Regions from separate parts of the Pseudoduganella sp. HUAS MS19 genome, predicted to be linked through region 3. Evidence: predicted binding sites of a transcription regulator. Region 3 holds the regulator's gene; each other region holds the start of a gene.
What was found. The regulator FNR, encoded in region 3, switches genes on or off when oxygen is low (the NO sensors DNR and NnrR bind a similar motif). The targets are predictions, from matches to a motif close to TTGATNNNNATCAA.
Positions count from the first base shown of each region.

Region 1 (9,962 bases), 890 kb from region 3:
CCGGCTTCCCGGCGGCGAAGCGGCGAGCGTGACCCTGTACGACGTGTACCGGCGCCAGAACGTGCAGGGCCGCCTGGCCCTGTCGCAGCAGCCGGCCAGCGTGGCTGCCGTGCAGGCGCGCCGTATCATGGCCAACGCCTTCGTGCTGCACTGGGCCCGCCAGCGCTACGGCGCCGACGCCGTAGCCGACCTGCAGCAGGCGATTGCCGACGGAGAGGCCGTGCTGAGGCTGCAGCAACTGTACGGCGTGGGCCTCGACACCGACTCCGGCAGCCCGTTGCTGAACCGCCTGTCAGGCGAGGCCAGCGCGCAGGAAATCGAAGCCTTCTACTACCAGCACAAAGACCTGTTTGCCCGCATCGACAAGGTCCGCGCCCGCCACATCCGCGTCGCCGATGAAGCGCAGGCGCAGCGCGTGCTGAAATCCTTGCAGGGAGGCGCCGACTTTGCCGCCACCGCCCGCAAGATGTCGCGCGCCGCCGACGCAGCCAAAGGCGGAGACCTCGGCTGGATCAGCGCCGATGGCAGCAAGGACTGGCTTGCCAGCCTGGCCTTCAGCCAGCAGCCGGGCAAGCCATCGTCCCCGATCCGCGCGCCGGTGGGCCCGAACGAAGCTGCCTGGTGGGAAATCGTGCTGGTCGAAGAACAGCTGCATGGAGCCCATCCGCTGCAATCGGAAACGGTACGCTACCAGGCCAGCCGCATGATCGCGCTCAAGAAAGCCATGCAGCAGCTGGGCGAGATGATGGAAAACGCGCGCCGCTCGGCGCGGATAGAAATCGCAGAGGCCCAATGAAACGCTGGCAAAGCAGCGCAGTGATCGCCGTCATCCTGGGCGCAGTTGTTGGCCAGTGGTACCTCGCCGGCAATCGGGAAGCGGCCGATCCCGCTGGCGGCCAGGCAGCCACGCCGCCAACACCCGTACCCGTCGCCCGGCCGCCGGCACCGATGCCGCCAGCCGCCCCGGCCGCCGTCGTGGCCGCGAACGGCGAAGGCGAGGGCGATGGCCTGCGCCGCGTCCCGATCCCGCCCGTCGACACGCGCACGCCAGCCTGGCTGCCGCTGTCGCAGGCGCGCGAAGCAGGTGACGCGCGCACCCCGCCGATCGAGCGCGGCGCCCCGGCCGAACACCCGGATGCCAGCGTACTGGCCGACCCGCAGGCCTATGCCGCCCACCAGCTGGCGCAAAAGCGGCGCCTGGCGGCAGCCTACGCGCAAGCGGCCGGCCCCGAGCTGACGCGCCTGCAGGCCGACCTCGAGCAAGGCCGCGAAGCCGGCGTACCGCCCGAAGAGCTGGCCAAGGTAGCAGAAAAAATCCGCCGCATCGAACAGCAGCGCCAAGCCGCCGAGGCAGCAAAATGAAAGTCGGGGTCAGGTCCGGCAATCGGACATTTTGCTGCGCAAAATGTCCGATTGCCGGACCTGACCCCGACTTTTCTCTTTATAGGAGGGTGCTGGCCAGGGGTTTGATGACTTCGTCGTCGGTCCAGTAGGCGGTGTGGGACAGGGGATTCCAGCTCTTGGTCATGAAGTCGAGGATGCCCTGGCCGGCGTTCACCACGCGGTCTTCGACCAGCGTTTCGTAGCCGCCTTCCAGCGGCTGCAGCGGCCAGCCGAGCGCATCGTCGGGGTCGTACAGGTTGAGCCAGCGGAAGCCGGGATTGGGCTTGATGATCGGCTTGACGTCCATGCGCTGGTGGGCGGAGACGAAGACCGGGATATTGCAGCCGGTGGTCACGAAGGCCCGCGCCGTGCCGCATTGCAGGAACTTGCGCTGCTCCGCGCTCAGGCTGTCGGCCATGCGGCCCGCTTTCCAGATGCCGGCCGAGACCAGGCCGCCGCCGGCCCGCTTCTGTGCATCGTAGATAAAGCTGGACATGACCTGGCAGCCCAGCGAATGCGCCAGCATGACGATCGGCGTATCCGGCCCGCGTGTGGCAAGAATCGCCAGCAGGGCGCGCGCGATCTCCATTTGCGCCTGTTCGTAGACCGAATTGTCGTACTCCTTGCGGTTCTCCAGCCCCGCCGCATCGGCAAAGCCGAACAGGATGAATTTGCGCAGCTGCTCGTAGCGCACCGTGGAGCGTTCGCGCGTGCGGTTCCATACGTCCAGTTCATTGGGCTTGAGCAGGTGCTGGTAGTACACGCTGTGCACGTCGACGTTGGCGAAGGCCGCGCCCATGCGGTGCGACAGCGCGCGCCGCATATCGTCGGCATAGTCGAGCGGCTGCTCGCCCATGCCGTGGATGGTCAGGAGCGCGACCTTGGTCATTACGCGACGGCCTTTTCAGGTACGCCGCGGAAGCGGTAGCCGATGAACAGCACCAGCAGCCACACCGGAATCAGGTATACCGAGATACGCAGCCCTTCGGTCATGAACATGATCAGCAGGATGCCGGCCAGGAACGCCATGCAAAGATAGTTGGTGAACGGGTAACCCCAGCTCTTGAAGCCGGTCTCGTGGCCTTCGGCGTTTTTCCGGGCGCGAAAGCGCAGGTGGATCCAGCTGATCATGCCCCAGTTGATCACCAGCGACGACACCACAAGCCCCATGAGGAAGCCGAACACCTTGCCGGGCATGAAGTAGTTCAGCACCACGCAGATGCCGGTGGCGAGCGCCGATACGCCCAGCGCAGCGAGCGGCACGCCGCGCTTGTTCACGTTCAGCAGGGCTTTCGGCGCGTTGCCCTGCCTGGCCAGGCCGTACAGCATGCGGCTGTTGGAATAGACGCCGCTGTTGTAGACGGACAGCGCGGCGGTCAGCACCACGACATTCAGCACGTTCGCCACCCAGTTGGCGTTCAAGGCGTGGAAGATCATCACGAACGGGCTGCCGCCGGTGACCACTTTCTGCCACGGGTAAAGCGACAGCAGCACGCCCAGTGCGCCGACATAGAAAATCAGGATGCGGTAGATGGCCTGGTTGGTCGCCTTTGGAATGGTTTCGGAAGGGTTGCTGGCTTCGGCGGCGGTAATGCCCACCAGCTCCAGGCCGCCGTATGAGAACATGATGACGGCCATCGCCATCACCAGTCCCGACACGCCGTTCGGGAAGAAGCCGCCGTGCTGCCAGAGGTTGGCCACGGCCGCTTCCGGTCCGGCGTTGCCGGACACCAGCAGGTAGCCGCCGTACACGATCATGCCGACCACTGCCGCTACTTTGATGATCGCGAACCAGAATTCCATCTCGCCGTAAGCGCGCACATTGGCCAGGCTGATGGCGTTAATGATCAGGAAGAAGGCGAGGGCGCTGACCCAGGTCGGCATCCAGGGCCACCAGTACTGGACGTAGATGCCGACCGCCGTCAGTTCGGCCATGCTGACCAGCACATACAGCACCCAGTAATTCCAGCCCGACATGAAGCCGGCCATGTGGCCGCAGTATTTGTCGGCGAAGTAGCTGAACGAGCCGGCTACCGGTTCGTCGACCACCATTTCGCCCAGCTGGCGCATGATGAGGAAGGCAATGAAGCCGGCCACTGCGTAGCCAAGCAGCACGGCAGGCCCGGCCAGCTTGATGGTGTCCGCAATGCCCATGAAAAGGCCCGTGCCAATGGCGCCGCCCAGCGCAATCAGCTGGATGTGGCGGCTCTTCAGGCCCCGTTTCAGTTCTGTCATGTATGGCGTCCTGGTGTCGAAATGGTCAAAGGCCCTGATTCTACATCCTCGCAAGGCAACAATGTCATTTTCGCACTGCCGCATTTTGCGGGGGCGCTCCTTGACCTAGATCAAATATTTTGTGCCGGGCCTTGGCTATGCTGCAAACATGCTCACACTTAAATTCCTGGGTGCCACCGGCACCGTCACCGGCTCCAAATACCTGTTGCGCCATGGCGACGAACAGGTCCTGGTCGATTGCGGCCTGTTCCAGGGCTATAAGCAGCTTCGCCTGCGCAACTGGGAGGCCTTTCCTGTGCCGCCCGATACCATCCGCAGCGTGGTGCTGACCCACGCACACCTCGATCACAGCGGTTTTTTGCCGGTGCTGGCCAGTGCCGGATTCCGCGGCCGGGTGTACTGCACGGAAGCCACGCGCGACTTGTGCCACATCCTGCTGCCCGACAGCGGCCGGCTGCTGGAAGAGGAGGCGCTGTATGCGAACCGCCACAATTTCTCCAAACACAAGCCGGCTTTGCCGCTGTACTCGGAAGCCGATGCGCTGCGCGCGCTGGAGCACCTGGAGGTGGTGCCGGTCGGCCATGAGTTCTCGCCGGCGCCAGGCATGATGGCGCGCTTCCAGCTGGCGGGGCATATCCTGGGCGCGGCTTCGGTATCGGTGCGCTGCGCCGGCCGTACCGTGATGTTTTCGGGTGACGTGGGACGGCCGAACGACCCGATCATGCGGCCGCCGACCGTGCTTGGGAAATGCGATTACCTGGTGGTGGAATCGACTTACGGCGACCGCCGCCACGACGTGTCCGATCCGGGCGGCAAGCTGGCTGAGGTCATCAGCAAGACGGCAGCCCGTGGCGGCGTGACCGTGATTCCCTCGTTTGCAGTGGGACGGGCTCAGGAACTGCTGTATGAAATATGCAAGCTCAAGGAGGCCGGGGCGATTCCGGCGGCACTGCCGGTTTACCTGAACAGCCCGATGGCGGTGGATGCGACGCGGCTCTACATCAGGCACCAGGGCCAGCACCGGCTGGACGAACGCAGTTGCCGTGCCCTGGGCCATGTGGCGCACATCGTCAACAGCGTGGAAGAATCGATGGCGCTGAATCGGCGCCAGGCGCCCATGGTGATCATTGCCGCCAGCGGTATGGCGACCGGCGGCCGCGTGCTGCACCACCTGAAGGCCTTTGCCGGCGATGCGCGCAATACCATCCTGTTCGCAGGCTTCCAGGCGGCGGGCACGCGCGGCGCCCGCCTGCTGGCCGGCGAAACTTCGGTCAAGATCCACGGCGAGTATTACCCCGTGCGGGCTCGCGTTGAACTGATCGGCAACCTGTCGGCCCATGCCGACGCCGACGAAATCCTGGGCTGGCTGTCGCACTCCTCGGCCACCCCGCGCCAGGTGTTCGTCACGCATGGCGAACCGGCGGCAGCCGATGCACTAAGGCTGCGCATTTCCGAGCAGCTTCAGTGGCCCTGCCGCGTGCCGGACTATCTGGAAGAGGTGGTGCTGGAGTAGGGGGATGGCATGGCGGCCACGCTGGAAATCTCGCTCGCCGCAGTGTGCGGCGCCCTGCTGGCCGCAGCGTTGACGGCATGGCTGATGTTTCGCCATGTGACGGGAATTTCCCGCCTGCTGCGCCAGCGCATGCGCAGCGCCGCCGCGCGCGAGCACCTGGTGGCCAAGGTGTTCGATGCGACTTCCGAAGGCATCCTGGTGGTCAACCGCGACATGCGCATCGTCGAGGCCAACCGCGCCTTCGCCGCCATGAGCGGCTATGCGCGCCATGAACTGGTGGGGCAGCATCCGCGCATCATGCAGTCCGGCAGGCAGGACGCGGAATTCTACAAGGCGATGTGGCAAGGCTTGCTGGGCACCGGCCAGTGGCAGGGCAAGGTGTGGGACAAGCGCGCCGACGGTTCGCTGTTCGCGGCCCACCTGACGCTGAGCGCGGTGCGCGATGAGTACGGCAAGGTGCAGCATTACTTCGGCCTGTTCACCGACATCACGGACGAATGCGCACGCCAGGAGGAGATCGAAAAGATGGCCTTCCTGGACCCGCTGACGCGCCTGCCGAACCGGCGCCTGATGGAAGACCGGCTGCAGCAGGCGCTGGCCTTTGCCGCGCGCGCCGATAAGCTGGTGGCGGTGTGCGTGATGGACCTGGACGGTTTCAAGAATGTCAACGACACTTACGGCCATGAGGCAGGCGATGCGGTGCTGGTGGAGGTGGCGGGACGCCTGCAGCAAGTGGTGCGCGCCAACGACACCGTGGCGCGGCTCGGTGGCGACGAATTCGTCCTGCTGCTGGCGGGGCTGAACGATGTTGGCGAGGCGGAGGAAATCCTGGACCGGGCGCTGGCCGCCGTGCGTGCCCCGGTGCGGCTGGCCGGAGAGCAGCCGGCATTCGTGTCGGCCAGCATCGGGCTGGCCGTGTTTCCCTATGATGCGCAACCGGCGGAAGAACTGCTGCGGCGCAGCGATGCGGCCATGTATGCCGCCAAGCGGCAGGGACGCGATCGCTGCAAGCGGGCCCAGGCCCGCTGCTGAGGGTTACAGGCTTTCCTGGACGGTGCGGCCGTTCAGCGGCTGGATCGGGCGGGCGTTGTGCTTGTAGACCGTGGCGAAGCGCTTCAGCTGCGCATCCGACATTTCAACCGGCGTTTTCAGCACGAACCAGTTGACCTCTTCACTGCATGGCGGGGTGGTCAATGAGCCGGCAAAGTTGTAATAGCCTTGCGTGGCCGGCAGCAGCTTGCCGATATCGATGTTCACGCCGGCTACTTCCTGGGCTTCGCCCTTTTCCGTCGGCAGGGCGTCCCACAGGGTCTGCACCAGCGGGTTGCCGGCGCCTTTCTTGAACAGCACCGCTACCACGGCCAGCTTGCCTTCCGCGTTCTTGTGCACCAGGTGCGCCACCATCGGATAGCTGCGGCCATTGATCTTTTCTTCGCTTGGTTTGTGGAAATGGAATTGCAGCAGGTCGTAGCGCTTGCCGTCGATGGTGACACTGCTGCCCGCGGCGTAGTTCACCTGGATGGTGTGGCCGTTGTCGAGGATCTTGAGCGGCGACGGGCTGTAAGCGAATTCCAGCGGCGGCAGCTTGGCCTTGCTGGTCTTGCGGATGTCGATCGGCGACTGGTTGTGCCCCAGCTTGCAGGTGCTGAAGTCCTGTTCCAGCTTGCTCCAGTTCTGCGGGCCGGTGGCGCCTTCATAGCTCCAGTGTGCCGGTTTGTCTCCGGCGAAGGCCGCGGCAGGCAGCAGGGCGGCGCAGAGCAGGAAGGAGAGGGTGCGTTTCACTGAATGGTCCTTTCAGGGTTATTGGCCGCAAGTTCCAGGCGGCGCAGGAATTTTTCGGGTGGCTGGTAGCCGATGGTGCGCGCCTGCGGCACTTCGTTTCCGTTGGCGTCGAACATCACGATGCCGGGCGGGCCGAAAAGCCTGAAGCGCTTCATCAGGGCGCGGTCTTCTTCGCTGTTGGCTGTGACATCGGCCTGCAGCAGGTGCATGTCCTGCATGACGGCTTGCACGCGGGCGTCGGTGAAAGTGAGGCGTTCCATTTCCTTGCAAGAGATGCACCAATCGGCGTAAAAGTCCAGCATGACCGGTTTCTTCGCACCAGCCAGGGCCTGGTCAAGCTCGGTGACAGTGCGCACGCGGGTGAAGCGGGGTTCGGCATTATGTGCATGGCCCGCAGCCGCGCCGGCAATGGTAGCACCGTTCCCGCCGCCGCGCAGGTGGGCCAGCGGCTGCAGCACATCGTGTCCCGAACTGGCCGCGCCGACCAGTTCGAACAGACCGCCCAACAGCATCAGCACGCCGAGCGCTTTCGTTGCGCAGGCTCCCGCGCCGGCGCCCTGCGGCAGCGCTTCGGCCACGCGCAGGAAGACGGCGCACAGGATGGCGAAGGCACCCCACAGTGCCATGCTGGCGGGCGCCGGCAACAGCGGGTTGACCATCCAGATGGCGACGGCGAGCAGCAGCAGGCCGAAGACTTTCTTCACGTGGTTCATCCAGGCGCCGGCGCGCGGCAGCAGGCTGCCGGCCGACAGGCCGGTCAGCAGCAACGGCACGCTCATGCCGCAGGTCATTGCGAACAGGGCGCCGGCGCCGGTCAGGGCGTTGCCGGTCTGGCTGATGTACAGCAGCGCTCCCGCCAGCGGGCCGGCCACGCATGGGCCGACGATCAGCGCCGAGACGGCGCCCATCGTGAACACCGCCGCCAGGCGGCCGCCGGACAGCCTGCCGCTGGCGGAGCTCAGGCGCGTCTGCAGGGCGCTGGGCAACTGCAACTGGTAGACGTCGAACATCGACAGCGCCAGTGCCACCAGCAGTGCGCCGAAGGTCAGCAGGACCCAGGGCTTCTGCAGCGCGCCCGCCAGGCCTTCTCCCGCCAGCCCCGCTGCCACGCCCAGCGACGTGTAGACCAGGGCCATGCCCAGGCTGTACGCGGCCGCCAGCAGCAGGCCGCGCTGGCGCGTCACATGCGTCTCGCCAACGATGATGGAGGACAGGATGGGCACCATCGGCAGCACGCACGGCGTGAACGAGAGCAGCAGCCCGAAGGCCAGGAAGGCCGCCCCAATCCGCCACGCGCTGCCGCTTTGCAGCGTGCGCTGCGCCAGCGAAGTGTCATCCTCCGCTGTCATTTCCGCGCCGCGCCGCCCGGCATCGCGCCCGCCCGCCCGGTCCCCGGCCGCAGCGCCGCCTGCCGCCGGTCCCTGCGCACCTGCGGCACTGGCTGCCGCGGTCGCGCCGCCGTCCGCTGGCACGGCGCCGGTTCCGGCCCCGTTCGCCGTCTGGCCCGGCACGGCATCGGGCAGGGCTGCCAGTACGCCCGGCCGCGCCGGATCGATGCGGTAGCGGCGCTCAAGCGGGGGATAGCACAAGCCGGCATCGGCACAGCCCTGGTAGCCGACGGTCAAGGTCGCGCCGGCACGGCCCTGCCAGGGAAGCTGCAAAGCCAGCTCTCCCGCATAAGTCTCCATCTCCTTGCCGAAATTCTCGTCATACTTGCGCTTCCCTGGCGGCAGCAAAACCGGCAGCAGCACACCATCGCGGCGCAGGAGAATGCGGTCGCGGTAAAGATGATAATCCGGCGCGATCGACCAATGCAGGGCAAGCTGGCCATCCGCCCGCAATTCCGCGCGCAAGCCGAATGCCTGCTCGGGCGCCAGGAAATCGTCCGCCAGGGCAGGGCTGCCCGACAGGAAAGCCAGCAGCATCGCTGCCAGCCATTGAATCAGGAATTTCATCATCTACCTCCGAAAAATTTGACCGTCTTGGTCGATGGCCAGGAAGGGCAGGCCGGACTGCTCCAGGAAATCCAGCCCGTCGCGCTCCAGCAGCATGGCTGTGGTGCTGCAGCTGCCGGCTGCGATGGCCAGCGGCGATACCACGCTCACCGAGCGCCAGTACGACACCGGCATGCCGCTGCCTGGATCGAGGATGTGGCAGTAGCGCCGTCCATCGGCCTCAAAGTACCGCTCATAGTCCCCGCTGGTGGCCAGCGCTCCCCGCCTGAACGGCACGCTGGCAACGGTGGCTTGCGTATCGCGCGGGTGCTGGATGCCGATGCTCCACTCCCCGCCATCGGGCCGCGGCCCCAGGAAACGCATGTCGCCGCCCAGGTTCACATAGCCGTGCCGCACGCCTTGCGCTGTCAGGATTTCCGCCGCGCGGTCAACCGCATACTCCTTGCCGAAGCCGCCGAAATCGAGTTCCATGCCGGCTCGGGCAAGCATTACGCTGCCGTTCTCGCGCCGCAGCTGATGCCAGCCGACCAGCGGCAACAGGCGCTCCAGCGTCTGCGGCGAGGGCACGGTGCCAAGACGGAAGTCCCACACCTTGCGCAGCACGCCGGAAGTGATGTCGAAGCGCCCGCCGCTGCTGCGGTACACGGCATCGGCATAGTCGAGCAGCGCCAGGGTCTCCTCATCGCAGGCGAGCGGCGCCACGCCGGCCGCCGCGTTGATGCGGCTCACGATGCTGTCGGCGCGATAGCGTGAATACTTGGCTTCGATCCGGCGTACTTCCTCCAGCGCGGGCTCGGCCAGCGCGCGCGCTTCAGCTCCCGAAGCGGCGGCCAGCCGGATCTCGCAGCGGCTGGCCATCGCCTGGAAGTCGATCGTGAAAATGGGGCTTACCACTGCCGTGTCACTCCTATTTGCAGGCTGACGGCGCGCATCGGCGCCAGTCCCGGGCTGCCGCTGCCGAACAGGCGCCAGGCAGCGCGCTGTTCGTAGCGTTCGAGCTTGAAGTCGACAGCCCAGTCCCGATTGAGCTGTTTCGCCAGTTTCACGCCCAGCGTGACGGCGCCGAAGCCGGACAGGCGCTGGTCGGCGGAACT
Region 1 is NZ_CM132133.1:4,253,411-4,263,372, reverse strand. Features, by position in the region: gene ACWBU6_RS19260 (peptidylprolyl isomerase) at 1-796, shown strand, start outside; gene ACWBU6_RS19255 (hypothetical protein) at 793-1,362, shown strand; gene ACWBU6_RS19250 (hypothetical protein) at 1,442-2,272, opposite strand; gene ACWBU6_RS19245 (amino acid permease) at 2,272-3,618, opposite strand; gene ACWBU6_RS19240 (MBL fold metallo-hydrolase RNA specificity domain-containing protein) at 3,767-5,131, shown strand; gene ACWBU6_RS19235 (diguanylate cyclase domain-containing protein) at 5,141-6,163, shown strand; gene ACWBU6_RS19230 (carbonic anhydrase) at 6,167-6,913, opposite strand; gene dsbD (protein-disulfide reductase DsbD) at 6,910-8,868, opposite strand; gene ACWBU6_RS19220 (FAD:protein FMN transferase) at 8,872-9,762, opposite strand; gene ACWBU6_RS19215 (DUF3570 domain-containing protein) at 9,756-9,962, opposite strand, start outside.
Region 1: the regulator FNR is predicted to act here: its motif matches at 3,719-3,732, upstream of ACWBU6_RS19240 (MBL fold metallo-hydrolase RNA specificity domain-containing protein).

Region 2 (9,962 bases), 120 kb from region 3:
ACATCAGCGGGCGCCGCCAGATCGAGCGCAAGCTGCTCGATCAAAAGCTTGAACTGGAGCAGGCGAGCAAGGCCAAGGACCGCTTCCTGGCCAGCATGTCGCATGAGTTGCGGACCCCGCTGAATGCCATCCTCGGTTTCGGCCAGCTGCTGCACAATGAAAAGCTGCCGCTGTCGCAGCAGCAGCGCTACGCCTTTGCCGGCAACATCGTGCAGGCCGGTCAGCACCTGCTGCACCTGATCAATGAAACCCTGGACCTGGCCAAGATCGAGGTCGGCGCCGTCACGCTCTCGCTTGAACCTGTTGCGCTGGACGACCTGCTGCATGAAGCGAGCAAGATGATTGAGGCGATGGCCGATGCGCGGCAGGTGGCGGTTTACCTGTCCGAGCCGCGCGGCTTGTGTGTCCGGGCTGACCGCATCCGGTTGCGGCAGATCGTGCTCAACCTGCTGAGCAACGCGGTCAAATACAACAGCAAGGGCGGGCACGTCTGGATCGCCTGCGGCGAAGGCGATACGGGGCGCGCCTGGCTGGCCGTGCGCGACGACGGTCCCGGCCTTAGCGGGGAACAGATGGCCGGCCTGTTCCAGCCGTTTAACCGCCTCGGCCAGGAAGGTGGATCGGAAGAGGGCAGCGGCATCGGCCTTGTGCTGAGCAAGCGCCTGGCCGAGTTGATGAACGCGACCATCAGCGTCACGAGTTCGGTCGGGCAAGGCAGCACCTTTACGGTCGAGATGGAAACCACTGAACCGCCGCAACTGCCTCAGCAGCTAACGGAAGAGGGCGTCCCGGCCCTGGTACGCGGCTATCACAGCAAACCCCTGCTGTTGTACGTGGAAGACAATCCCGCGAACCTGAGGCTGGTGCAGGAAATTGCCAAGCTGCACCTTAACGTCGAGCTTCTGTCGGCAACGGATGGCAATGCCGGGGTCAGCATGGCGCGCGACTACTTGCCGGATGTGATCTTGATGGACATGAACCTGCCAGGCATCAGTGGGCGCGAAGCCCAGCGCCGCCTGCGGCAGGATACGGCCACGCGCGACATCCCCATCATTGCCCTCTCGGCGAATGCCATGCCGCTTGATGTGCAGGCCGCGCTGGAGGCCGGCTTTTTCCGCTACCTGACCAAGCCGCTTAACATCGGCGACTTCCTGGAAGCGGTCGGGGAAGCACTGGAACAGTCGCGTTAAGAACAGGTTTCACGTGTAACGGAGTCTGGAGTGAAAATCAATATTGCAGTCTTGCTAGCGGCCGGGGCGCTGTCCGGGGAAGCGAAAATGCTTGAAGTCAGATTTGCCGTCAAAGACACTGCGGGCCAGCCGGTGCTGCACATCGCGTTGGCCAACCATGCGGCGCAGCCGGTGAAAGTCTTGCACGCCCTGGCAAGCGAGGAGGAAATGTTCGGCAAGCTGTTCGAGGTGCGCGATGCGGCCACTGGCCAGTTGCTCGATTATCAGGGCATCATGGTCAAACGCGGGCCGCTGACCGAGCAGGACTACCTGTCGATGTCTCCGGGCGCGCATCGCAGCAACGCCATCGACCTGGGCCCTGCCTATGCCTTCAAGCCCGGGCGGCACGCCTACACCATCAGTTACACCGGGCATTACCTCATGGGAGGGAAGAAAGTACCGCTCACCGTGGGGCCGGTACGCTTCGAGCACACCGGCCGGTGAGCGGCAAGCCGCCGCTTATTGCAGGGCAGGCGTGTTTTCCGCGAAGTATTCGTGCGAATCGGCGTTGTCCACCGCCTGGCTCGGATTGCTGATCGCCAGCGCCGCCGCTGCCGATTGGCCGTAGGCGTGATCGTCGGTGCCCGCCACCACGTTGAAGTGGCTCATCTCGTGCACCAGCGTGCCGCCCTTGGAGTCGGTGCCGGTCATCGGAGCGCTCCAAAACGCCTTGCAAACATAGATCTTGTAAGGCTGGTTCGGATACACATAGGCGTAATAGCTTTGCTTGCAGCCGCAATCGACCGTGACCGGTTTGGTGTCGAAGGCGCTCTTGATGGCCGTGAAGTGGGATTTCACGGTGCTGTAGCGGCTCGAAGTATAGGTGCCGAACCACTTGGTGTAGCGTGGGCCGGTGTTGTTCGCACCCAGGTAGGCGTTGGCGTTGTTCGACATGCCTTGCGCCGCAGCCACGGCATTGGTGATGGTGGACTGCTGCGAGGTGGTGCAGCGGCTGAAGCTCAGGCCCGCAGTGGCGGTCGGTTCAGCGGGCGCCTTGGCCACGCTGCCGCGCGGCAGGGTGCCTTCGATCGAAATGGTCAGCGCATCCGAGCTCAGGGTGTCAGGCTGCTTCTTGTCCATGACCTTGCCCATCGGGTCCATGTGGCTGAACAGCTTGGCGGACTTGGTCTTGTAGCGGATCGTATAGTCGCCCGAGATGCTCATGTTATACATCTGCGACAGTTCGACCTGCACCTTGTACGACTTGCCCGGCTGGATCACGTAATAGTCCGCTGGGGTTGGCGCGGCACGCTTGACATGCATGCCTTCGTACGCCACCTTGGCGCCGTCGCGGGTCACTTCAAACAGGGATTCTTCAATATCGCCGAACGGGGTATGCCACTTCAGGACGTATTGCGGCACCGAGGAGGTATTGGTCAAGGTGACGTGAACGACCACGTCATCGCGCGGGCCCAGGGCGCGCTTGTCCATGCTGATGCTGGCAGACAGGCCGTCGGCCGCATACGCGCCCAGGCTGAAGGATGCTGCAAGTGCGAAAGCGCCAAGGTGTTTCAAGTTCATTCGTCTCTCCGTCCGGTTGTGGTTGGGGTGACCCAATCTTGACGGGGAGGCCGCGCCAATTCAATCGAAATCGGCGACGTGTCGCCATTTCAACAACGGTTCCGTTATGCCCTGGACACCAGGCGGCGGATTTGTCCAAAGCGGGACATTTGTAACGGGCTCAGGCCAGGCTCTGGCGCCGGATCGACATCAAAATGCCGCAGCCGATGCCGAGCGTTACCAGGGCCGTGCCGCCGTAGCTGAAGAACGGCAGGGGCACGCCGACCACCGGCACCACGCCGCAGACCATGCCGATATTGATGAAGGCGTAGGTGAACAGGATCATGGTGATTGCACCACCGAGCAGGCGCGAAAACGGTGTTACCGCGCCGGCGGAAATCTGCATGCCGCGCCAGACCAGCAAGGCGTACATCAGCAGCAGCGCAATCCCGCCCAGTAGGCCGAATTCCTCCGCGAAAACGGAGAAGATGAAATCGGTGGAGCGTTCGGGGACGAAACCCAGGTGGCCCTGGGTCCCGTCCATCCAGCCGCGGCCCGCCACGCCGCCGGATCCGATGGCGATCTTGGCCTGCGCAATCTGGAAGCCCTTTCCCGTCGGATCGGCATCGGGATTCAGGAAAGTCAGCACCCGTTGGCGCTGGAAATCGTGGAACAGGTGCCACACCAGCGGCACCGCCGCGATAGCGGCGGCCGCCAGCGCGGCAAGTGCCTTCCACGACAGGCCCGCCAGCACGATGACATAGAAGCCCGCCGCCAGCACCAGCATCGCGGTGCCGAAATCGGGCTGCTTGGCGATCAGGCCGACCGGAATGGCCAGCAGCAACGCCGCGGCAACGAAGACTTGCCAGCCCCGGGCGCCATCGAAGCGGTGGAAGAACCAGGCCAGCATCATCGGCATGGCGATCTTCATCATCTCCGATGGCTGGAAATCGTGGCCAAGATGCAGCCAGCGCGTGGAGCCCTTCTTCGTGACGCCGAACAGGAATACCGCCACCAGCAAGCCGACGCCAAGCGAATACAGCGTTACCGCATGGCGCATCAGCATCTGGGGCGGAATGCTGGCAACGGTCCACATCAGGACCAGCGCCATCAGCATATTGCGCAACTGGAGTTCAAAGCGGCCGGGAAAGTCGGCTGACGCAGAATACAGGGTGACCAGGCCGGTCGCCATCAGCATGCCCAGGATGGCCGCCAAAGGCGCGTCGACCGCCAGCACCGACCGCAGGCGGCGCCAGGAAATGAGGGTATTGTTCATTGGAGTGCCTGCAGCCAGATGACGCGGCCGGCCAGGACGGCGAAGCCTGCGAGGGCGAGCACGCCAAGCACGGCAAGGCGACGGCGGAATTGTTTCTGATCATTTTCCATGGCCGAAATTATAAGGCCAGGATTAGCGTTCCCGCACGTAACTTCCGGGCGCTTCGCATAGCCAGGGATAGGCCGGATGTGGCCCCGGCGCGGGGACGCGCCATTCGCCGCAGCGCGCATGCAGCCATGCGGCCCAGTGCTGCCACCAGGAACCGGGCACCGGCGTTTGCACCGCCAGCCAGTCCTTGGGGTCGCGGCCGGCGACCAGGGGCGCCGACCAGAATTGCTGCTTGGCGCTGCCGCCCGGTGGATTGATGATGCCGAGGATGTGGCCGGAGGCCGTCAGCACGAAATGCGCCGGTGCGCCGGCCAGGGCCGCGCTGCGGTAGGTGCTGCGCCAGGGGGTGATGTGATCGGCTACCGCGCCAACGGCGTACAGCGGCTGCCGGATGCGGCCCAGGTCCAGCTTCTGTGCGCGGATTTCCAGCGCATCGGGCTGCGCCAGTTTGTTCGCCTGGTACAGCTCGCGCAGGCAGAAGCTATGCGTGGCGTGCGGCTGCCGCGTGCCATCTGCGTTCCAGGCCAGGGGAGCGAGTGCGGGAGTGGGTTCGCCGAGCAGGTATTTGTGCACCACGTAGCGCCAGATCTGCGTGTTAGGGCGCAGCATGCGGAAGCTCCAACCTATCTGCTGCGAGTCGAGAAAGCCCTGGCGCGCCATCAGGCTTTCGAGCAGCGCTACGCTCTCGTCGTTAATGAAGCTGGCGATATCGCCAGGCTTGGAAAAGTCCGTGAGCGTGGCCAGGAGGGTCCAGTGAGCAACCGGAATATCGCCTGGTGCTTCGTAGCGGCGGTTCAGCCACGCCATCAGTGCCGCCAGCGCAGTGCCGCCAATGCAGTAGCCCACCGCATGCACCTGGGGCGCGCCCGCGATGGTGCGCGCCGCTTCGATTGCCGCCAGGATGCCGTCGAACAGGTGGTCTTCAAAGCTGACCTCCCGCATATTGGCACGCGGGTTCTTCCAGCTCATGACAAACACATCGAAACCCTGCTCCACCAGGTAGCGCACCATGCTTTGCCGCTCGGTCAGGTCGAGGATGTAGTATTTGTTGATCCAGGGTGGCACCAGGAGCAGCGGCATGGCCCGCAGCTGCGGGCATACTGGCGTGTACTGGATCAACTCCATCATCTGGTTGCGCAGCACCACCCGGCCTGGTGTCGCAGCAAGGTCGCTGCCAAGCCGGAACTGGGCCGGATCGACCATGCGCAAGTCGCCTGCCAGCAGGTCGCGCAGCCATTCCTCGAATCCACGCTTGAGGCTCGTGCCGCCACTGTCGAATGCGCGGCGTAGTACTTCGGGATTGGTCAGTGGGAAGTTGCTCGGCGCCACGGCATTGCACCAGTGGCGCAGCCAGAAGGCAGCGCTGTGGGCTTCGCGCTCTTCAACGCCGGGCGTATCGTAGACCTGACGTTCGAGCGTGCGGGTGAAACCGAGGTATTGCTGCATCAGGCTGTGGAAGAAGGGATTGTCGCGCCAGGCATCGTCGCTGAAACGGTCGTCACCCTCCGCGGCTTCGGCCAAGGGCGCGGGCATGCCCGTGGCCCAGGCCACCGTGGCCAGCTCCTGCCACGCCCGGGCCATTTCCACGGGATGCGCCAGCCATGCGGCGGCGACATTGGCAAATGGATTTGGCATGCAGGCCAGTATAGACCTAATGCGCCATCAGGACAGGAAGCGTCATGCTTTGCAGGACAGTGCGGGAGGTCCCGCCCAGCATGATCTCGCGAAAGCGGCTGTGGCCATAGCAACCCATGACCAGCAGGTCGGCATCGATATCCGCAGCGAAGGAGAGCAGGGCCGAGCCGACGTCGATCGCAGTCGCCTGCGAAGAGACTTCAACCCTGATGCCATGCCGGGCGAGATAGAGCGCCATATCAGCTCCCGGTTCGCCGCCGTGGGTGTCCGGCTCACGGCCGGCATTGAACACGGCCAGGGTGACTTTGGCTGCGCCCTCTATCAAAGGAATGGCGGCCGTGATGGCACGTGTGGCTTCCATGCTGCCGTCCCAGGCGACAAGTATGCGCTGGAAGGGCGCCTCGAAATGCCCGGCATAGGGCACCACCAGTACCGGCCGTGCGCTGTTCATGGCGACATATTCGGGTGTCTCTTCCTCCATTGGCGAGATCGGATCGTCTGGATTGACCTGGCTCAGGACAACCAGGTCGCCATAGCGCGATTGCAGCACCAGTCCATCCGCCGCCTGGTCATCGAGCAGGCGTGACTCGAAAGACGGCAGGTCGAGCATCTGGCACTGCGATTCGAACTTGCGCAGGCTGGCCCTGGCGTTCTCCCTTGCTTCGTTGATGCACTGGGCGGCCATGCTGACGCCCATGGCCGTGGCGTGGTCGGCATACAGGAAGCGCGAGATCCCGCTCATCGCGGCGCCGACAAGGCGCCCCTTCGACATGCGAACGACCTGGGAAGCAAGCCGCACACGGCGCTCGCTATCAGCGGAACTATTGACATGCACTACGACAGTCTTGAACCCCATGGCAGCCTCCAGGATGGATAGATGGGAAAAAGTCTAGGCTTTCGCGCAATCCAGCGGCATGATCTGGGTCAATTTCACTCTAATCCAGTAACTTGCATTAGCAAGAGTTGACTTTTAGATGAGAATGGTTATCATTTGCGCTTTCATATAAGAGCCAGCCTGTCCGCCAGCTATTAAACGTTTAACTAGCTGAGGTAACAATGGATAAGAAGAAGTTGGCGGTACTGCTTGGGCTGGCGTTTCCGGTCGCGGCATTGGCAGAGGAGGCGGCTGTGATGCCGCAAATCCAGGTCACGGCGCAAAAGCTGGACTCCTATACGACCGACCGCAGCAGGAGCGCAACGCCGCTGAACATTTCCGTGCGCGACACCCCGCAATCGGTATCCGTGGTGACCCGGCAGCGCATTGAAGACCAGGCGCTGCAGACCGTGACCGATGTCGTCAACAATGTGACCGGCGTGTCGGTCAACCAGTATGAAACCCACCGCGCCGGGTTCACCGCGCGCGGCTTCGACATCGATAACCTGCAGATCGACGGCGTGCCGACTACCTGGGACCAGCCCTGGAGTTCCGGTGAGGTCGTGGGCAGCCTGGCCAGCTATGAGCGCGTGGAAGTGGTGCGCGGCGCCACCGGCCTGATGACGGGCGCCGGCAATCCTTCCGCCGCCATCAACCTGGTACGCAAGCGAGCGGCCAGCAAAGAGCTGACCGGCAGCGCCGAACTTGCAATGGGCCGATGGAACGAGCGCCGGGCCTTGCTGGACGTTTCGAGCGGCGTCAATGCCAGTGGGTCGGTGCGGGCCCGCGTGGTCGGCGAGTACCAGCGTTCCGATAGCTGGGTCGACCTCTTGAAGAGCAAGAGCAACACTTTCTACGGCACCGTGGAAGCCGACCTGGGCCCGCGCACCGTACTGTCGGCCGGTTACAGCCGCCAGAAGAACGAGCCGAAAGCCCCGATGTGGGGCGGGCTGCCGTACTGGTACGCCGACGGCAGCAAGACCAATTGGGATGTCTCCAAGACGTCCGCCGCCGATTGGACCCGCTGGGAAACCGAATACGAAAACGTGTTCGCCAACCTGGAGCACAGTTTCGATAACGGCTGGAAGGTGCGCGCAAGCTTAAGCCAGAGCGACCGTAAGGCCGATTCCGCCCTGCTGTACCTGTCCGGCGTGCCTGACCGCGTGACTGGCCTGGGCGTGAGCGCCTTTGCCGGGTCCTACATCACCCACACCAGGCAGGACGACTTCAGCCTGCATGCAGGCGGCCCGTTCGCATTCGCAGGCCGCAAGCACGAGGCGGCGATTGGCTACATGCACTCGAAGCAGGAATTCAACGCCGACAGCCGTGCCGCCGATTACGGCATTGGCGGCCACCCGCCGGTGGGGAACTTCAACACCTGGAATGGCGCAGCCTATCCGGAGCCGAATTGGGGCGCGCCGACGTTCTATGAAAGCAGCGTGACCAGGCAGGCAGCGGTGTACGGCGTGGCGCGCTTCTCGATGACGGATTCCTTGAAAGCGATTATCGGCGCGCGCGTCACCAACTACGACAAGAGCGGTGTTGGCGCGTGGAGCCCGGCTTACCGGATGAAGCACGATCGCGAGCTGACCCCGTATGCCGGCGTGGTGTACGACATTAGCGAAAACCTGTCCGCTTACGCCAGCTACACCGACATCTTCCAACCGCAGAACCGAAAGGACCTGGCCGGCAATATGCTCGATCCGGTCGTCGGCAAGAGCTACGAAACCGGCCTCAAGGGCGAATTCCTCGACGGCCGACTGAATGCATCGTTCGCCGTGTTCAAGATCAAGCAGGACAAGCTGGCCCAGGAAGCAGGCACGGTTGACCGCGACGGCGCCGGCCCGCTGGCGAAGGAAGCCTATTATCGCGCCGCCAACGGCGCCAAGAGCGACGGTTTCGAGTTTGAGGTGTCGGGCGAACTGACACGGGGTTGGAACGCGACCGCCGGCTACTCGCAATTCAAGGCCAAGGATGCCGCAGGCTCCGACATCAACAGCGTCTATCCACGCAAGCTGTTCCGCGTCTTCACCACGTATCGCCTGGATGAGTTGACGCTGGGCGGCGGTGTGAACTGGGAAAGCCGCACGTATACGGTGGACCCGGCCGCACCGGCCGGCATGACAGGCCTGATCGAACAGGATTCGTTCGCGCTTGCCAGCCTGATGGCCCGCTACGACATTACGCAGCAACTGTCGGCACAGGTGAATATCAACAACCTGTTCGACAAGAAGCACTTCGGCATGTTTGCTGCCTATGGCGCCATTACGTACGCTGCACCGCGCAGCGTATCGGCCAGCCTGAAGTACCGTTTCTAAGGAGAGGCCGGCATGCGCGCAACCTGGACGCTGGTACACCGCTACCTTGGGCTGCTGACGGCTGCATTTCTGTTCGTCAGCGGCCTGACCGGCGCCATCATCTCATGGGACCACGAGCTGGACGACCTGCTCAACCCGCACCTGATGGAAGCGCGCACGCCCGGCACGCCGCAATCGTCGCTGGAACTGGCGCGCCAGCTCGAACAGCGCCATCCTGAGGCACGAGTGTCTTACATCCCGCTGCATGCAGGGCAGGGAAAGTCGCTCGGCTTTGGCGTCGATGCAGCAGGCTTCAACCAGGTATTTGTCGATCCGGTCACGGGCGCGGAACTTGGCAAGCGCGAATGGGGCGCAGTATGGCCGATCAGCAAAGAGACGCTTGTTTCGTTCCTGTACCGGTTGCACTATTCGCTGCATATCCCGGAAATGTGGGGCATCGACCGCTGGGGCCTCTGGTTGATGGGGGTGATTGCGATGGTGTGGGTGGTGGACAGCTTTGTCGGCTTCTACCTCACGCTGCCTGTGCGTGCACGCACGCCATCGGCCCGCGGCTGGTGGCAGCGCTGGAGCCCAGCATGGAAAGTACGCTGGAACGGTGGCAGCGCCAAGCTCAATTTCGACCTGCACCGGGCTTTCAGCCTGTGGACTTGGGGCCTGCTGTTCATCCTCGCTTTTACAGCGTTCTCGCTGAACCTGTACCGGGAGGTCTTCTACCCTGTGATGAAGACAGTCTCCGAAGTGACGCCAACGCCATTCGATACCCGCGTGCCGAGGGATCTGCGCAACCCGATCCTGGCCAGTATCAGCTACGGGAAGGTCCTGCAGCAGGCGGCCCATGAGGCGCAGCGCCGCGATTGGAAAGATCCGGCGGGAAGCGTGTTCTATTCTCAAGCCTATGGCATTTATGGCGTCAGCTTCTTCAAACCCGGTGACGACCATGGCGCCGGCGGGGTCGGGCCAGCGGTGCTGTATTACGACGGCGTCGACGGCCGTCTGCTCGGCGACCGCCAACCGTGGAAAGG
Region 2 is NZ_CM132133.1:3,483,856-3,493,817, forward strand. Features, by position in the region: gene ACWBU6_RS15865 (PAS domain S-box protein) at 1-1,190, shown strand, start outside; gene ACWBU6_RS15870 (hypothetical protein) at 1,221-1,673, shown strand; gene ACWBU6_RS15875 (M35 family metallo-endopeptidase) at 1,689-2,750, opposite strand; gene rodA (rod shape-determining protein RodA) at 2,911-4,005, opposite strand; gene ACWBU6_RS15885 (PHA/PHB synthase family protein) at 4,138-5,748, opposite strand; gene ACWBU6_RS15890 (universal stress protein) at 5,765-6,604, opposite strand; gene ACWBU6_RS15895 (TonB-dependent siderophore receptor) at 6,805-8,940, shown strand; gene ACWBU6_RS15900 (PepSY-associated TM helix domain-containing protein) at 8,953-9,962, shown strand, end outside.
Region 2: the regulator FNR is predicted to act here: its motif matches at 6,663-6,676, upstream of ACWBU6_RS15890 (universal stress protein).

Region 3 (9,962 bases):
GCCGTCGGTGTTGGTCATGCCTACGCGCAAGCCGGAGGCTGCGATCAGGTGCGCGGTCAGGCGCACGGTGGTGGTCTTGCCATTGGTGCCGGTCACCGCGATGACAGGAATGCGGCCATCGTCGCCTTCAGGGAACATGGCGCTGATGATCGCTTCGCCGATCGGGCGGCCCTTGCCGTAGGACGGCGACAGGTGCATGCGCAGGCCAGGCGCAGCATTGACTTCGACCACGCCGCCATTCTGTTCTTCGATTGGACGCAAAACGGAATCGCACACCACATCCACGCCGCAGATATCGAGGCCGATCATCTGCGCCGCTTCCACCGCGCGCGCCGCCACTTCCGGGTGCACGTCATCGGTCACGTCGGTGGCGGAACCGCCTGTCGACAGGTTCGCATTGTTACGCAGAACGACACGCTGCCCGATCGGCGGCACCGAATCGGCCGCCAGGCCTTGCAGCGCCAGGCGCGCCAGGGCGATATCGTCGAAACGGATCTTGGTCAGTGCGGTGCCGTGACCGGTGCCGCGGCGCGGGTCGGAGTTGACGATTTCCACCAGTTCGCGCACGGAGTGCACGCCGTCGCCCACCACATGCGGCGGATCGCGGCGCGCGGCAGCGACCAGCTTGTTGCCGATCACCAGCAGGCGGAAGTCGTGGCCGGCCAGGAAGCGCTCGACCATGATGTCGTCGCGAAATTCCTTGGCGGCGTTGTACGCGGCAATGGTCTGCTCGCGGGTAGTGATGTTGACGGTGACGCCCTTGCCCTGATTGCCGTCCTTCGGCTTGACCACGACCGGCAGGCCGATTTCCAGTGCTGCCTTCCAGGCATCTTCCGCGTTCTCGGCGGTGCGGCCGGTCGGCACCGGCACGCCGGCGGCGTCCAGCAGCTTCTTGGTCAGTTCCTTGTCCTGCGCGATGGTTTCGGCAATCGCGCTGGTGGTGTCCATTTCAGCGGCCTGGATACGGCGCTGCTTGGAGCCCCAGCCGAAACTCACCATCGAGCCTTCGGTCATGCGGCGGAATGGAATCTTGCGCGCGACCGCGGCGTACACGATCGAGCCGGTCGACGGGCCCAGGCGCACATCTTCGTCCAGTTCGCGCAGCTCGTGCAGCGCGCCGGCGAGGTCGAACGGCGTATCGTCGACAGCGGCCTTGATCAGCTTCTCGGCCCATTCCACGGCCAGGCGGCCCACCGCTTCTTCGGTGTATTCGACCACCATCTGGTAGATGCCGTCTTCCAGCGTCTGCGTGGTACGGCTGAAGGTCACAGGGCAGCCGGCTTCAGCCTGCAGGCCCAGTGCCGCCAGTTCCAGCACGTGCGCCATCGGGATGGTGTCGGCGTGGCCGTCGGGCTGCAACTGCGCCAGGCGCGGGAAGCGGGTGCGCAGGCGCACTTCGAAACCAGGGATCTTGTCGACGGAGCGTTCTTCCGGCGTGCAGGACACGATGGCTTCAACAGCCGTATGGTGGCTCCACAGATTAGGGCCGCGCAGTGCGCGGAGGCGAATAACTTCCATTCCTGGTAATCCTTAGTTTTTCTTGGTATTCCACTCGAAGGTGCGCAGCGCGGCACCGATCAGGTCCGGCGACAGGCCCATGGCCCAGCCGGCGCCAATCGCGGCCAATACTGCTTCCTTGCGGTCTTCCCCGCTCGCCGGCAGGCAGGACGGCGGCAGCACTGCCAGCTCGTCGCGGCCGGCCGCCATGACGAAACCGCCATCGCGCAGGAATACGGCGCGGCCGCCATCCTGGCGGTGCGAATCGATGGCCGGCACATGTTCGTCGGTGCCGTAGAAGATCACGTCGCCATCGCACAGTTCGGCCATTTCGACCACTTGCGCGTCGGAAGCGTTCAGCACGGCAGCGCCCTCCGGCAGCACCACATCAACCTGGGTGCGCAGCACGCCATACATCTGTTCGGGAGTGTTGATGTAGAACTCGCCGAGCTCCTCGTGACCGGCGGCGTCGGTCACCACGCCCACCATGCACTTGTCGTAAGAGAAGCCTTCGCTCAGGATCATGCGGCCGGAATTGGCGAAGACCGCCGCTTCCACATTCTTGTTCAGCAGCAGGCGCTCGCCCGACTCCCACTCGGTCAGCGGGCCGCGCGCCACATTGCGGCCGTTCAGGAACACGCCCTGGTCGGTCGCGGTACCGACGTAGCGCCCGCTCATTTGCAGCAGCCAGCCGATCAGGCGGGCAATCAGGGCGTTCTGGCGGCTGCCTGCCACGCCCACGATCGGGATGCGGCCGTCCTCGCCTTCAGCAAACAATTGGTCGCAGATGGCGTGGCCCACCGGGCGCGCCACGCCGCCGGCGGCCGGCTTCAGGTGGGCCAGCAGGCCCGGGCTCGCGTTCACTTCGATGATCGCGCCGCCCTGCTCTTCCAGCGGCCTGGAGATGTCGGCGGCCACCAGGTCGATGCCGGCGATGTCGAGGCCGATGGTGCGCGCAGCCAGCGCCGCCATCTCGGCGACGGCCGGGTGCACCAGGTCGGTCACGTCGTTGGCGACATTGCCGTTCACCTGGATCAGTACCTTGCGGCCGGCTTCGACCACCGAGTCCGGAGTCAGGCCCTGGCGTTTCAGGTCCAGCTGCACTTCTTCCGACTTTTTCGGTTCGACGATATTCAGCGGGAATTCTTCGGTGGTGCCGCGGCGCGGATCGGTGTTGATCTGGCTGTCGACCAGCTCCTGCACCGAGGACTTGCCGTCGCCGGTCACCCACAGCGATTCGCCCATGGAAGCTGCAACCATGCGGCGGCCGACCACCAGGAGCCGGTGTTCATTACCGACGATGAATTTCTCGACAATCACGCTCTTGCTGCCGCCGCGCACCACGGCGATATCGTAGGCAGCGCGCACGTCGGCTTCGGTCATCAGGTTCAGCGACACGCCGCGGCCATGGTTGCCGTCGTACGGCTTGACGGCCACCGGCAAGCCGATGTCCTGCGCCTCTTCCCACGCTTCGTCGGCGCTCTTGACCAGGGTACCTTCCGGCACCGGCACACCGACGGACTTCAGCAAGTCCTTGGTCATGTCCTTGTCGGAAGCGATGCCTTCCGCGATGGCGGAGGTGTTGTCGGTCTCCGCGGTCCAGATGCGGCGCTGGCGGGCGCCGTGGCCCAATTGCACCAGGTTGCCGTCGGTCAGGCGGATGTGCGGGATCTTGCGGTCGGTCGCCGCGTCCACGATGGAGCCGGTCGATGGACCGAGGCACAGCGATTCGACCATCGAGTTCAGCTTTTCAACGGTGGCGGCCAGGTCGTATGGCCTGTCTTCGACAGCAGCCATCAGCAGTTCTTTGCCGGCGGCCAGTGCGGCGCGGCCAACCTGTTCCTGGCGGGTGCGGAACGCCATCTTATAAATACCGCTGCCTTCGGCAGTCTGGCGGGTCTTGCCGAAACCGGTACGCATGCCGGCCAGGTTTTGCAGCTCCAGCACCACGTGTTCCAGGATGTGGCCGGCGTAGGTGCCATCGCGCAGGCGCTCGAGGAAGCCGCCACGCTCACCGACGCCGCAACGATGCTCGACCAGGCCAGGCAGCAAGGCGATCAGGCGTTCATAAAGACCGGGGAGTTTGTTCGAGGGGTAGTTTTCAAGCTCGCCGATATCCAGCCAGGCCTCGATCACCGGGCGATAGGTCCAGATGTTCGGTCCGCGCAGGTGTGTTACACGGAGAAACTCAATGTCTTTCTTTTTTGTCATGTTTTAGCTCTTGTACCTCTTGCGGTATACTCCGCCCGTCCTTCTATTTTCCCACTGTTTCGCAATTCTTGCCACTTGGCAAAGAGTGCCGGAGTCTGATCCACAATGATAACAAACCAACTTTCCTCTGAGCTCAGCCTGACAGAACTTCCCGACAGGTGGCGCACAGAGTTGCCAGCGCTTGCCCCCGAAGAAAACGTACTTGGCGCGCTGGAGGTTGACCTGGACTCCAAGCTTCACTTCCACAAAGGCCTGGTGCTCCTCACGGAGCGCCGCATTATGGCACGTGCACCCGGTGAAACGGTATGGCGCGATTGGACTTATCGTGCCGGCATGTCGCTAAAACTGCACGACCACGCCGGCGTGGGCCACCTTGAGCTGGTGGATGACACGCAGCGCCTTGCCGCATGGCGCTTCACGCTGGGCCAGAACCTGCTGGCGATCCGCCTGTCCGAAAACTTCCCGCGCCTGCTGGAAGCGCACATCCATGGCAAGCCGCTGCAGCAGGTCGAACAGAACTCCTGCCCCACCTGCAAGGCGCCGCTGGAAGCGGACCAGGAGGAATGCCCGGTGTGCACCAAGGTCGTCCACACGCCGCCCTCCACCTGGACCCTGTTCCGCCTGTGGCGCTTTGCCAAGCCATACCAATGGCAGCTGGCGCTCGGCTTTGCAATGATGCTGCTCTCCACCGGCGCGCACCTGATCCCGCCGTACATCATCATGCCGCTGACGGACAATGTGCTGATCCCGTACCAGAACGGCAAGCCCGTCGAACACATGCTGGTAGTCCAGTACATGGCAGCCCTCACCGGCGCCGCCGTGCTGGCCTGGATCTTTGGCTGGGCCAAGACCTATGTGCTGGCACTGGTGTCCGAACGCATCGGCGCCGACCTGCGCACCACGACGTATGAGCACCTGCTACGCATGTCGCTCGAATACTTCGGCGGCAAGCGCACCGGCGACCTGATGTCGCGCATCGGCTCCGAATCGGACCGCATCTGCGTCTTCCTGTCCCTGCACCTGCTCGATTTCGCCTCCGATGTCCTGATGATCGTCATGACCGGCGTGATCCTGTTTACCATCGATCCCTGGCTGGCCATCGCCACGCTGCTGCCGCTGCCGTTCATCGCCTGGATGATCCACCTGGTGCGCGACCGGCTGCGCACCGGCTTCGAAAAGATCGACCGCGTGTGGGGCGAAGTGACCAACGTGCTGGCCGATACCATTCCCGGCATCCGCGTGGTGAAAGCCTTTGCGCAGGAGACCCGCGAAGCGACCCGCTTCCGTACTGCCAACAAGCATAACCTGGCCGTCAACGACAAACTGAACAAAGTGTGGTCGCTGTTCTCGCCGACCGTGTCCTTCCTGACCGAACTGGGCATCCTGGTGATCTATGTGTTCGGCATCTGGATGATCTCGAAGCACAACATCACCGTTGGCGTGCTGAGTTCCTTCGTCCTGTACGCCAACCGCTTCTATGGCAAGCTGGACTCCATGAGCCGCATCGTGTCGGTGACGCAGAAATCCGCTTCCGCCGCCAAGCGCATCTTCGACATCCTGGACCACGTTTCAAGCGTGCCGGACCCGGCGCAGCCGGTGAAGGTCGAGAAGATCAAGGGCGACATCACCCTGCGCGAAGTCGGCTTCCGCTACGGTAACCGCGCAGTCAACCGCGGCGTCAACCTGGAGATCAAGGCCGGCGAAATGATTGGCCTGGTCGGTCATTCCGGGTCCGGCAAATCGACCCTGGTCAACCTGATCTGCCGCTTCTACGACGTGGCCGAAGGCGCGATCCTGCTGGATGGGGTGGATATCCGCAATTACGCGGTGTCGGATTACCGCCGCAACATCGGCCTGGTGCTGCAGGAGCCTTTCCTCTTCTTCGGTACCATCGCCGAGAATATCGCCTACGGCAAGCCGGAAGCGACCCGCGAAGAGATCATGAAGGCTGCCCGCGCAGCGCACGCCCACGACTTCATCCTGCGCCTGCCGCAAGGCTACGACTCGATGGTGGGCGAGCGCGGCCAGGGCCTGTCGGGCGGTGAGCGCCAGCGTATTTCGATCGCACGCGCACTGCTGATCGACCCGCGCATCCTGATCCTGGACGAAGCGACTGCATCGGTCGATTCGGAAACCGAAAAGGAAATCCAGAAGGCGCTGGACAACCTGGTGGCCGGCCGCACCACCATCGCCATTGCGCACCGCCTGTCCACGCTGCAGCGGGCCAATCGCCTGGTGGTGATGGACCGCGGCAAGGTGGTCGAAGAAGGCCCGCACGAAGAACTGATGGCCAGGGAAGGCGCCTACTACCGCCTCTACCAGGCGCAGGCACGAAACGTCGATACCGACATGGATGACAAAGCAAAGAGCCGTGAAGATGATTAACTTTTCCTTGAGCCGCGACAGTTTCGGCAAGCTGAACCTGATCGACGCCAACGGCGTCCTGCATGAAGGCGTATCGCCGGTACGCGCGTTTCCCATCCAGGCCCCGGAAGAAGGACTGTCGCTGGTCAACACCGACGGCAAGGAAGTGGCCTGGCTGGACCGCATTTCCGACCTGTCGCCGCAGATGGCCGACATCGTGCGCGAAGAACTGGCAGGGCGCGAGTTCATGCCGGTGATTCAGCGCATCGTGGAGGTGGGCAGCTATGCCTGCCCTTCCACCTGGACCGTCGACACCGACCGCGGCGCAACCAGCTTCGTGCTGCGCGGCGAGGAAGACATCAGGCGCATCGGCAGCGTGTCGCTGCTGGTGTCCGACAGCCACGGCATCCACTTCCTGATCCGCGACCAGTTTGCGCTGGATAAGCACAGCAAGAAGATCCTGGACCGCTTCCTGTAAAAATTGACATGGATCATGTGCCGTCCTGTTTCCGGGCGGCACAATTGCGGTTCGACACTATTGGAGCACCGCATGGATTCCATTGTCTTCGGCCCCGACCTCGCGCTCGGCATCCCTGTTCTCGACCAGTCGCACCGCATCGTTTTCGACATGCTGGAGGCGATGGCTGCCCTGCCGCGCCCCGCCTTCGACACGGCCTGCCGCGACCTGGCCGCCGAAATCCTCGAGCACCTGCGCGAGGAAAACCGGCTGATGGAGCGTATCGCCTATCCCGCCGCCCAGGCACACCGCGCCGCCCACGGCAACTTGCTCGAGAAGGTTGCGCGCGTCCTGCGCCTGCTGAAGGACAACGAGGAAGCCACCGCACGCGGCATCATCCGCACCTTGCCGGACTGGCTTGCGGCCCACATCAACACCATGGATCTCGCGCTGGCAGTTGCGGCATCGAAGCTGGCGTAATAAAGTGCTTGACTTCGAGTGCACTCAAACTTTTACGATCCCCCCATGGAATCGCACCTGAGCATAGACGAAGTATCCAAGCGCACCGGCCTCACGGCACATACCCTCCGCTACTACGAGCGAATCGGGCTGATAGCCCCGGTCAATCGGGCGGCGGGTGGCCAGCGGCGCTACCTGGCATCGGACCTTGCCTGGATCGAATTCCTGCTGCGCTTGCGAACGACCCATATGCCAATCGGCAAAATGCAATCGTTCGCCAAGCTTCGCGGCGCCGGGGACTCGACGGTGCCGGCACGGCGCCGGCTGCTGGAGGAGCACATGCAGGACGTTCTTGCCGAAATCGAGGCGATGCGGCAATCCGCTGCATCGCTGCAGGCCAAGATCGCGTATTACCGCTCGCTGGAGCAGTCCCTGGCGTCGAATCCAACCACCACCGATGGAGGAAACGCTGATGAACATGGAAAACCGCTACGAACGCGGGCTCGCAAAACTGCGTGAAGTCGACGGCCAGGCCGGCGAGCGTGTCGTGCAGAGCCTGGAAGATATCGCCCCGGACTTTGCCCGCTACCTGATCGAATTCCCCTTTGGGGACATCTATTCGCGCCCCGGCCTGGATCTGAGATCGCGCGAGATCGCCGTGGTGGCGGCCCTGACCGCCATGGGCAACGCCACACCTCAGCTCAAAGTGCACATCCACGCCGCCCTCAACGTCGGCGTAAGCCGGGACGAGATTGTGGAGACCATCATGCAAATGGCAGTCTATGCCGGCTTCCCCGCCGCCCTTAACGGGCTGCTGGCCGCCAAAGAAGTCTTCGCGCAATAAACAAGAAAAAAGGGGCAGCGAGAGCTGCCCCATACACCCCCTACAGGTGAGAAAAACGGTGCGTGGCTTAAGCCACCGCGAGCTCCTGCGCCATGCCGCCTGAAGACATGGCCTCGAGTTTGGAGCGGTCGGTGATGCGCAAGTCGCGGTTTTGCAGGACGATCGAGCCGTCCTGGCGCAGCCGGGCCAACTGGCGGCTCACGCTTTCCACGGTCAGGCCGAGGTAGCCGCCGATGTCTTCACGCGACATGCGCAGCTGGAAGCTGGTCGACGAGTAGCCGCGCTGGGCGTAGCGGCCGGCCAGGTTCAGCAGGAACATTGCCAGGCGCTGCTCGGCGCGCATATGGCTCAGGAACAGCATCACCGACTGCTCGCGCTGGATCTCGCGGCTCATGGTGCGGTGGAACTGCTGCAGCAGGCCGGGGATCTGCATCACCAGCTCTTGCAGCCGGTTGAAAGGGATCTCACAGACTTCGCTGTCTTCCAGTGCCACGGCATTGCAGGAGTGCTGGCCATTGCCGATGGCTTCCATCCCCAGCAGGTCGCCGGCCATGTGGAAGCCGCCGATCGTCTGTTCGCCGCGCTGGTTTACCTGCACGGTCTTGAAGTGGCCGAAGCGCACGGCATACAGGCTGTGGAAGCTGTCGCCGGTCTTGTACAGCGGCTCGTCGCGGTTCACGCGGCGGCGGCGCGAGATGATCTGGTCAAGGCGGGCCACATCGTCATCGGCCAGGCCCTGAGGCAAGCAAAGGCGGTTGAAACTGCACAGCGAGCATTTTGCTGCGACAGGTGCGCAGGATTTGGCGGCGTTTGCAGGGGTGATTGGGATGACCGGGCTCATTTAGCTGCTCCTTGTTTTCGATGGAAGCAGTATCGCGCCCGGCATCATTTCCCGGTATCAAGCATCCTGTGTAGTTGCTGTAGTGGTTCCCCTACAGCGATTCAGATCAGGCCATGCTCGAGGGCGTAGCGGGTCAGCTCGGCATTGCTGGACATGCCCATCTTCTCGAGGATGCGGCTGCGATAGGTTGTCACGGTGTTAGGACTGAGGTGCAGTTTTTCCCCTATCCGCACCAACGACTCGCCCTGGGCGATCAGTTTGAATACTTCCAGCTCGCGGTTGGACAGCTCTTCGTGGTCGCCGCTGGGGCCGCCACCAACCAGTGTTGCCAACTTTTCAAGCAAGGCCGGGCTGACATGCTTGCCGCCCGAGGCGGCCTTGCGCACCGCCTCGATCAGTGTCGAAGTCGGTGCATCCTTGGTCAGGTAGCCCGAGGCCCCGGATTTCAGCGCCCGCACCGCATAAATCTCTTCCGAATAGGTGCTCAGCACCAGCACCGCCATGCGCGGGCATTCGCTGCGCAGGGTCTTGAGCAGGTCCAGCCCGTTCTTGCCCGGCATCTTGATGTCGACCAGCGCCACGTCGAAACTGCGTTCCCCCACGCGTTGCATGGCTTCCACCGCAGTCCCCGCCTCGCCCTCCACGCTGATGTCGGCCGCAGTGCCCAGCATCAGGCGCACGCCGTTGCGCGCAATCGCATGGTCGTCGACCAGCAAAACGGTGATCTTGTCACCCATTCTTGTCCTCCAAAGGCAGGCGCAGCTGCAAGGTGGTGCCCTGCCCGGCCTTGCCGCTGATAGTCAATTCGCCGGCGAAGCGGCGCGTTCGTTCATGCATGCCGAACAGGCCCCAGGATTCGCGGTCCGACAGCCCGGCGCTTTCGATGCCCTTGCCGTTGTCTTCCACGCGCAGCACCACGTTCGCGCCGTCGGTGTCCACGATCACGCGCGCCTCGCTGGCTTCGGCATGGCGCACCACATTGGTCAGCGCTTCCTGCGCGACCCGGAACAACATCGTGCTGCGCTCGGCATCCAGCTCCAGCGCCTGCGCTTCGGGCGCGATACTGCAGGTGCATTGCAGGCCGCTGCGCTGGGCCACCTGCTCCGCGTACCATTCGAGTGCCGGCCAGATGCCCAACTGATCCAGGACGCTAGGCCGCAAGTCGGTGATCACGCGGCGCACGGTTTCGATCGCATCCTGCGCCAGCTTGGCCGCATCCTTGAGCAGCGGGTCCGCTTGCTCACCACCGCGCTCGATGGCGACCGAGATGTAGGCCTTGATGCCGGTCA
Region 3 is NZ_CM132133.1:3,364,640-3,374,601, reverse strand. Features, by position in the region: gene cphA (cyanophycin synthetase) at 1-1,518, opposite strand, end outside; gene ACWBU6_RS15415 (cyanophycin synthetase) at 1,531-3,708, opposite strand; gene ACWBU6_RS15410 (cyanophycin metabolism-associated ABC transporter) at 3,814-6,093, shown strand; gene ACWBU6_RS15405 (cyanophycin metabolism-associated DUF1854 family protein) at 6,086-6,550, shown strand; gene ACWBU6_RS15400 (bacteriohemerythrin) at 6,623-7,009, shown strand; gene ACWBU6_RS15395 (MerR family transcriptional regulator) at 7,055-7,507, shown strand; gene ACWBU6_RS15390 (carboxymuconolactone decarboxylase family protein) at 7,461-7,832, shown strand; gene fnr (fumarate/nitrate reduction transcriptional regulator Fnr) at 7,900-8,673, opposite strand; gene ACWBU6_RS15380 (response regulator) at 8,775-9,410, opposite strand; gene ACWBU6_RS15375 (ATP-binding response regulator) at 9,403-9,962, opposite strand, start outside.